Regions from separate parts of the Nonomuraea sp. NPDC050643 genome, predicted to be linked through region 2. Evidence: riboswitches for the same ligand, from Rfam matches in the RefSeq annotation. Region 2 holds a riboswitch; the other holds the start of a gene.
The links. Region 2 has a riboswitch for glycine ahead of gcvP (aminomethyl-transferring glycine dehydrogenase). Riboswitches for the same ligand answer to the same signal wherever they lie in the genome.
Positions count from the first base shown of each region.

Region 1: another riboswitch for glycine. It lies ahead of gcvT (glycine cleavage system aminomethyltransferase GcvT); the one in region 2 lies ahead of gcvP (aminomethyl-transferring glycine dehydrogenase).

Region 1 covers NZ_JBFAIM010000002.1:217,358-221,763, forward strand. The annotation lists gene AB0I15_RS03215 (gamma-glutamyl-gamma-aminobutyrate hydrolase family protein) at 1-635, shown strand, start outside; gene AB0I15_RS03220 (hypothetical protein) at 643-1,473, opposite strand; glycine riboswitch at 1,568-1,665, shown strand; gene gcvT (glycine cleavage system aminomethyltransferase GcvT) at 1,796-2,881, shown strand; gene gcvH (glycine cleavage system protein GcvH) at 2,878-3,270, shown strand; gene AB0I15_RS03235 (L-serine ammonia-lyase) at 3,326-4,406, shown strand, end outside.
Region 2 covers NZ_JBFAIM010000019.1:66,764-71,169, forward strand. The annotation lists gene gcvP (aminomethyl-transferring glycine dehydrogenase) at 1-2,042, opposite strand, end outside; glycine riboswitch at 2,209-2,306, opposite strand; gene AB0I15_RS26065 (MerR family transcriptional regulator) at 2,401-3,021, opposite strand; gene AB0I15_RS26070 (bifunctional nuclease family protein) at 3,170-3,640, opposite strand; gene AB0I15_RS26075 (MerR family transcriptional regulator) at 3,791-4,406, opposite strand, start outside.

The sequences.
Region 1 (4,406 bases), on a different contig from region 2:
GGCCGGACACCACCGCGGCGCTGCTGCCGTACACGTACGTGGAGCAGGTCGTACGCGCCGGCGGCCAGCCCGTCGTGCTCCCGCCGGCCGGCCGGCCCGCCGCCGCCCTGCGCGGCCTCGACGGGCTCATCCTGGCCGGTGGCGGCGACATCGACCCGTCCAGGTACGGCCAGGATCCGGGGCAGCACACCGGCTACGTCCGGCGGTTCCGGGACGAGGCCGAGTTCGAGCTGCTCACCACGGCCCTCGACCGCGGCGTCCCGTTCCTGGGCGTGTGCCGTGGTCTCCAGGTGCTCAACGTGGCCCTGGGCGGCAGCCTCCACCAGCACCTTCCCGACGTGGTCGGGCACACGGGCCACTGCCCCGGGCCCGGCCGGTTCGGGCCCCTGCCGGTGTTCCCGGCGCCCGGCAGCCGCCTGGCGAAGGCACTCGGGGAGGACCCGGTGACGGTCCCGCACTACCACCACCAGGCCATCGACCGCCTCGCGCCGGGCCTCACGGCGACGGCCACGGCCGAGGACGGCACGATCGAGGCCGTGGAGCTCGACTCGAAGGGGTTCGCGATGGCGGTGCAGTGGCATCCGGAGGCGGCCGAGGACCACGCCCTCTTCGAGGCGCTCGTCGGGGCCTGCTGACCGGCGCTCACCCGCCGACCGGTTTGAGCAGGCCGTCGAGCACCACGGCGCCCGCCCCGTGCTCGTCCTCCAGCCTGCGCCGCAGGTCGTCGGTGGCCACCCACACCCCCACGCTCACCTGGTTCGTCATCGTGTCCGGCGTGGTGGCGAACATCCCGTCGCCCAGCTCGTCCTCGACCTTCCGCTGGATGGCGTGCAGCTCGGCCTCGGTGCGCTCGGCCCCGCTCAGGCACAGCGCGCCGCCCCAGACCTCACGGATCCACGCCTCCCGGCCGGACAGGTCGCCGGTGAACTTCAGGTTGAGGACGTAACGGCGCGCGTCGACGGGCTCCTCCGTGGCCGGGTCCGGCTCCGGTCCGAGCCGGTCGATCCAGGCGCCCGCGAACTCCTTCGCCGTCCTGGCCCGGTCCATCGCCTTCTGCATGGTGCGCTCGGTCGTCCTGGCCGGATCGACGGGCCGCCAGCCGCCCTCGGGGGCGGGGCACGGGCTCGCGAACGGGTCCTCGTCGGCGGGCGGGGCCGCCTTGACGGGCGCGCCGGGCGGCTCGGTGAGGGTCAGCCGGGCGCCGTCCCACGTGCCGACGACCCGGTACGACCCCCATTTCACCCCGTTCAGCGACTCGTGCTCCACCTTGCTCCAGTCCCACCCGGCGACGTCGGGGCCACCGCACTGCGGCGGGAGCGACTCCTGGACGGCCGAGCACAACTGCGGGCCGTGCCCGCCGCCTTCGAGCACGGTCAGACTGGCCTCGTAGCGGGCCGGCGTGGGAGCGGCGGGCTCCTGCGTACCGCAGGAGACCAGGGCGGCGGTCGCGATGAGACCGGTGAGTCGGCGCATACCTTTGTGACGTCACGGACACCCGGGGCGGTTCACCGGAGATCAGAACGCGACAACACCCCCATGACAGCACTAGGCTGACGGACATCACCGGCGAAACCGTGCGGGAGAGCACCCTGACAGCCGGTCAGGGTCCCTGAAGGAGCAAGCCCTCCCCGCAAACCTCTCAAGGCAAAGGACCGCACGGACGAGGTGACCTCTGGAAAGCAGGCCTGTGGGCCTCGCCGAAGGTGAAAGTCCGGCAAAACTCGGGCGAAGCTCTCAGGCATCGATGACAGAGGGGGAGGATGCTGGCATCCAATCCTGTCCTGAGGTGCGACAAATGTCCCGACCGACACCGCTACGAGACGTTCACGAGAGCCTCGGCGCCACGCTCACCGACTTCGCGGGCTGGCTCATGCCGCTCCGGTACGGGAGCGAGTCCGCGGAGCACAAGGCCGTCCGCGAGACGGCCGGGCTGTTCGACCTCTCGCACATGGGCGAGATCTTCCTGACCGGCCCCCAGGCCGGGCAGGCGCTCGACTACGCGCTGGTCGGCCACCTGTCGGCGCTGGCACCCGGGCGGGCCCGGTACACGATGATCGTGGACGAGCGCGGCGGGGTGCTGGACGACCTCATCGTCTACCGGCTGGCGGACGAGGAGTTCATGGTCGTCGCGAACGCGTCGAACTATGAAAAGGTCGGCGATGAGCTGAAAAATCGCGTTAAGTCGTATGACGCGGTGGTCGAGGACCGCTCTGACCAGTACGCCCTCATCGCCGTCCAGGGCCCGCGCTCCCAGGAGATCCTGGCCACGCTCACCGACGCCGACCTCGCCGGCCTCAAGTACTACGCGGGCCTGCCGGGCCTGGTCGACGGGCGTCAGGCGCTGATCGCCCGTACCGGCTACACCGGCGAGGACGGATTCGAGCTGTTCGTCGCCAACCAGGACGCGGTGCCGCTCTGGCACGCGCTCATGGCGGCGGGCGAGCCGCACGGGCTCAGGCCCGCGGGTCTGTCCAGCCGCGACACGCTCAGGCTCGAGGCCGGCATGCCGCTGTACGGCAACGAACTGAGCGCGGAGCTCACCCCGTTCGACGCGGGGCTGGGCAGGGTGGTGAAATTCGACAAGCCCGGCGACTTCGTCGGCAGGTCTGCGCTCGAGGCGGTCAAGGACGACCCGCCCCGGCGCCGGCTCGTCGGCCTGGTCGCGCGGGGCCGCCGGGTGCCGCGCCACGGTTACCCGGTCACCAAAGACGGCGTCGTCGTCGGCGAGGTCACCAGCGGAGCGCCCTCCCAGACCCTGGGAAAGCCCATCGCGATGGCCTACGTCGACACCGGCGCCGAAACAGGCCTGGCTGTGGACATCCGGGGCAGCCAAGAACCTACGGACCTGGTAGAGCTGCCCTTTTACAGGAGGAACAAGTGAGCAACATCCCTGACGACCTGAGCTACACCAAGGAGCACGAGTGGGTGGCCGGCCTCGACGACGGCCTCACCGTGACCATCGGCATCACGGCCTTCGCCGCCGAGCAGCTTGGTGATGTCGTCTACGTGCAGCTTCCCGAGGTCGGTGCGAGCGTCGAGGCGGGAGACTCGATCGGCGAGGTGGAGTCCACCAAGTCGGTGAACGAGATCTACACCCCGGTCGGCGGCGAGATCGTCGAGGTGAACCAGGCCATCGTGGACGACCCGGGCCTGGCCAACAGCGACCCGTACGGCGACGGCTGGATGTTCAAGGTTCGCGTCGAGGGCGACCCCGAGGACCTGCTGTCGCCCGAGGAGTACACGGCGCTCACCTCGGGCAGCGACTCCTGACCCATTCCACCGGGGCCCCGACGTGGGCCCCGGCCTTCATGAAGGGCGCACATCAATGGCGATCAGCGTCTTCGACCTCTTCAAGATCGGCATCGGCCCGTCCAGCTCCCACACGGGAGGCCCCATGGCGGCCGCGCACCGGTTCGCCCGTGGCCTGCACGAGGACGGCCTGCTCGAGCGTGTGACCCGCGTCGAGGCCATCCTCTACGGCTCACTCGGCCTGACCGGCAAGGGCCACGGCAGCGACAAGGCGGTCCTGCTCGGCCTGTCCGGCGAGAAGCCCGAGCTGGTGGACGTGGACGGCATCGACGGCCGGCTGGCCGAGATGCGCGAGTCGGGCACGGTCAAGCTGTACGGCAGCCACGAGATCCCCTTCGTCGTGGGCGACGACCTCGTCTTCGAACGCAAGATCTCGCTGCCCGAGCACCCGAACGGCATGCGCTTCACCGCGTACGAGGCCTCGGGCGAGAAGCTGAGGGAGAAGGTCTACTTCTCGGTCGGCGGCGGTTTCGTCGTGGACGAGAAGGCCACCGGCGCCGACCGCATCAAACCGGACGACACCGTCCTGCCCTACCCCTTCACCACCGGCGAAGAGCTGCTCAAGCACTGCCTGAACACGGGCCTGTCGATCTCCGCGCTCATGCTCGAGAACGAGCAGGCCTTCGGCCGCACCGAGCAGGAGATCCGCGCGGGCCTGCTGCACCTGTGGCAGGTCATGTCCGACTGCGTCCGCCGCGGCATCGCCAAGGAGGGCGTCCTGCCCGGCGGCCTCAAGGTCAAGCGCCGCGCCAACCAGCTCCACCGCCGCCTCCAGTCGGAGTCGGCCGAGAAGGATCCGCTGCAGGTCATGGACTGGGTGGCCCTGTTCGCCCTGGCGGTCAACGAGGAGAACGCCGCGGGCGGCCGCGTCGTCACGGCCCCCACCAACGGCGCCGCCGGCATCATCCCGGCCGTCCTGACCTACTACACCCGCTTCGTCCCGCACGCCGACGACGAGGGCGTGGTCCGCTTCCTCCTGACGGCCGGCGCGATCGGCGTCCTGTTCAAGGAGAACGCCTCCATCTCGGGCGCCGAGGTGGGCTGCCAGGGCGAGGTCGGCTCGGCCTGCTCCATGGCCTCGGCCGCGCTCACGGAGG
Region 2 (4,406 bases):
CCGGGCTTGGCCAGGCCGACCAGCGCGTTGAGGTTGGCGCCGTCGACGTACACCTGGCCGCCGGCGTCGTGCACCTTGGCGCAGACCTCGGTGATCGTCTCCTCGTACACGCCGTGCGTGGACGGGTACGTCACCATGATCGCGGCCAGCGCGTCGCGGTGCTTTTCGATCTTGGCGTCGAGGTCGGCCAGGTCCACGTTCCCGTCGGTGTCGCAGGCCACGACCACGACCCGCATGCCGGCCATGACGGCGCTGGCGGCGTTCGTGCCGTGGGCCGAGGACGGGATGAGGCAGACGTCGCGCTCGCCATGGCCGTTCGCGCGGTGGTAGGCGCGGATGGCCAGCAGCCCGGCGAACTCGCCCTGGGAGCCGGCGTTCGGCTGGATGGAGACCGCGTCGTAGCCGGTCACCTCTGCCAGCCAGCCCTCCAGCGTGCCGATCAGCTCGCGGTAGCCCTCGGACTGGTCGTCGGGGGCGTACGGGTGGATCGCGGCGAACTCGGGCCAGGTGATCGGCTCCATCTCGGTGCTCGCGTTGAGCTTCATCGTGCAGGAGCCGAGCGGGATCATGGAGCGGTCGAGCGCGATGTCCTTGTCCTGCAGCCTGCGCAGGTAACGCAGCATCGCCGTCTCGGAGCGGTGGCCGTGGAAGACCGGGTGGGTCAGGTACGCGCTCTCCCGCAGCAGCGAACCGGGCAGCGCGTCGGCGGCCCCCTCGATGTCGACCTCGGCGCCGGCGGCCCCGAAGGCGTCCCAGACCTTGGCGACCTCGGCGGCGCCGGTCTTCTCGTCGCAGGAGACCGAGACGTGGTCGTCGTCCACCTGCCAGAGGTTGACGCCCCGCTCGGCGGCGGCGGCCACGATCGAGGCGGCCCGGCCGGGCACGCGGGCCAGCACGGTGTCGAAGAACTCGCCGTGCACGACCTCCACGCCCGCGCCGCGAAGCCCTTCGGCCAGGGCGGAGGCGTAGCGGTGCACGCGGTGGGCGATGCCGCGCAGGCCCTCGGGGCCGTGGTAGACGGCGTACATGCCGGCGATGACGGCGAGCAGCACCTGGGCGGTGCAGATGTTGCTGGTGGCCTTCTCGCGGCGGATGTGCTGCTCGCGGGTCTGCAGGGCCAGGCGGTAGGCGGGGTCGCCGTCGGCGTCCACCGACACGCCCACCAGGCGGCCGGGAAGCTGGCGCTGGAGCCCCTCGCGTACGGACATGTAGGCCGCGTGCGGCCCGCCGAACCCGAACGGCACCCCGAACCGCTGCGAGGAACCGATCGCGATGTCGGCGCCCAGGTCGGCCGGGGCGGCGAGCAGCGTCAGGGCCAGCAGGTCGGCGGCGGCCACGACCAGCGCGCCCGCCTCGTGGGCGGCCGCGGCGACGGCGCGGAAGTCCCGCAGCCGCCCGGACGCGCCCGGATACTGCACCAGCACGCCGAAGCACTCGGGCAGCTCGCCCTCCAGGGAGTGCTCGACCAGCGTGATGCCGAGCGGCTCGGCCCGGGTGGCCAGCACGGTCTTGGTCTGGGGCAGCGCCTCGGTGTCCACCACGAACACGTCGCTCTTGGACTTGCCGGCCCGGCGGGCCAGCGTCATGGCCTCGGCGGCGGCCGTGGCCTCGTCGAGCAGCGACGCGCCGGCGACGGGCAGCCCGGTGAGGTCGGAGACGACCGTCTGGAAGTTCAGCAGCGCCTCCAGGCGCCCCTGCGAGATCTCCGGCTGGTACGGCGTGTACGCGGTGTACCAGCCCGGGTTCTCCAGCAGGTTGCGGCGGATGACCGCGGGCGTGACGGTGTCGTAGTAGCCCAGGCCGATCATCGAGGTGAGCACCCGGTTACGTCCGGCCAGGGCGCGCAGCTCGGCGATGGCCTCGGCCTCGCCGATCGCGGCGGGCAGCTTGAGCCGGTCCTTGGCCCTGATGGCCTCGGGGACGGCCACCGCCACCAGGTCCGCCACGGATTCGAAGCCGACGGCCTCGAGCATGCGCAGCTGCTCGGGCTCTGAGGGGCCGATGTGCCTGGCAGAGAACGGCGGAGCTGACAGATCTGTCATGGACAGTGCCTCCTGAGGCGATGGAGACCGGCGCCAGGGCGCGGGCGAGTGCCGGATCTCCCCCTCTGTCAGCGCGGCGTGACCGCGACCTGAGAGCTTCACCCCCGAAGGGGCTTGCACCGTCGGTGAGGTACGCCTGGCGGGCGCACCTGCTTTCCAGAGTTGCCTCACCCGAGCGGTACAGGATGCCTGAGAGATTCCGGGGAGGGTTGCTCCTTCGGCGCCCCGGGACCCAAGGCCCGGGGACTCTCCCGCACGGGGTCGTCAGCCTTGCTGTCCTAGATTACTACGATTGCTCCGGTGAGCCGCGTCGAGGCGGCCCACCGCGCGGGTTCACCAGCCGGCCTTGAGCCGGACACTAGCTCGAACGGCGTGCGCGTCGCCGCTGGGCCAGCTCGTCAGCGGGATGGTCGGCCGGGACGGTGTCCTCGACCGCCGCGCGTTCCCCCGGCAGCTCCGCGAGGGAGCCCTCAACCTCGCGCCAGACCCGGCCGAGCGCGATGCCGAACACGCCCTGGCCGCCCTGGAGCAGGTCGATCACCTCGTCGGCCGAGGTGCACTCGTAGACGCTGACGCCGTCGCTCATGAGCGTGATCTGCGCGAGGTCGGCGACCCCGCGATCACGCAGGTGCTGCACGGCCGTGCGGATCTGCTGCAGTGACACCCCGGTGTCGAGGAGCCGCTTGACGACTTTCAGCACCAGGATGTCGCGGAAGCTGTAGAGCCGCTGGGAGCCCGAGCCGTGCGCGGCTCTTATCGTGGGCTCCACCAGGCCCGTGCGCGCCCAGTAGTCGAGCTGCCTGTAGGTGATGCCGGCCGCCGCGCAGGCCGTCGGCCCGCGGTATCCGATGTCGCCCGGCAACGCCGCCGGCCTCTCGTCGAAGAGCAGGCCCTGCTCTCCGGCACGCTGGCGCGCGCTCTCGCGCCGAACCGGATCTTCCTGGCCGGCCGTCTTTCCCTCGCCGCTGCTGACCGCCACGCGGACCTCCGGCTTTCTCTCATCCCGCGGCCTGATCTGGGGGTTCGTAAAAGGGCGACCACGGGTTTCACTTGCACCGTAGGACCGTGACCATGCTCAGTCAACGATCCGGCTCGGCGCGTCGTGAAGCGTAAATGCACTGAAATACCTACCCCGCCCTGCCGAAGTCCTCGGGAGTGATCGTGTCAAGGAACTCCCTGAACTTCTCCACCTCGTCCTCCTGGTCGTCCGGGATGATCACTCCGGCCTCCTGGACGACCTCCTCGCTGGCGAAGATGCGCGCCCCGGTGCGCAGGGCGAGCGCGATGGAGTCGGAGGGCCGCGCGCTCACCTCGACCCCGTTGGAGAACACCAGGTCGGCGAAGAAGATGCCGTCGCGCAGGGCGACGATGTTGACCGCCCGCAGGCCGACGCCCAGGGCGCTCAGCACGTCGCGGAAGAGGTCATGGGTGAGCGGCCTCGGCGGGGGCTCCTCCGCCTGGGCCAGGGCGATCGCCGTCGCTTCGGTCATGCCAATCCATATAGGCAGGAACCGCTCCCCGTGTGCCTCCTTGAGCAAGACGATCGGCTGATTTGTGGGCATTTCAACTCGTACGCCCACGACCTCCATCTGCAACACGGGCTGCTCCGTATTCCTGACCGGTCACCCGGCACAGCTTTTGGCTCGTCGCTTACGCTGACTGGCTTCTGTCTGCTGACTGGCTTCTGCAATTCAACGTAACACCCGCCGGGCCTCGAATGTGCCTCCGCCTCCCAGCCGGGTGGGGTCTCAACGCCCCAGGACCGACCGCACGCCCGTGCGTACAAGGGATGCGTGCAGGTCGAGCAGGAGCGTGGACAATTCCCTGGCCACCTCGTCGGCCTCGCCGATGGCCCCGGGGGCACGCCGTTTGAGTATGGGCGCGACGGTCTGCTCGACCAGCCCGCACTCGCGCTCGGCCGCCGCCTTCACCGCCCGCAGATGGCGGGCGTGCAGGCCGAAGCGGGCCAGGGCGCCGACGGTCCGCGCCACCTTGAGCGCCTCCTCGTCGTAGCGCCTGGCCACGGCGGCGAGCAGGCCGTAGTCCTCCAGCTCGCAGAGCGTCTCATCGTCGATCTCCGCCGCCTCGAGCAGCTCGGCCCGGCTGAGCCTGATCTCCTGGGGCTGGTGCCCGAGGGCACGCGGCCGGCCGAAGCTCTCCGCCATCCTGTCCTTGATCACCCGCAGCGGCAGGTAGTGGTCGCGCTGCTCGGTGAGGATGAAGCGCAGTTGCTCCACGTGCAGGTGGGTGAACTTGCGGTAGCCGGAGGGGCTGCGCTCGGGCTCGATGAGCCCCTCCCCCTCCAGGAACCGGATCTTGGAGATCGTCACATCGGGGAACTCGCCCTGCAGGAGCGCGAGCACC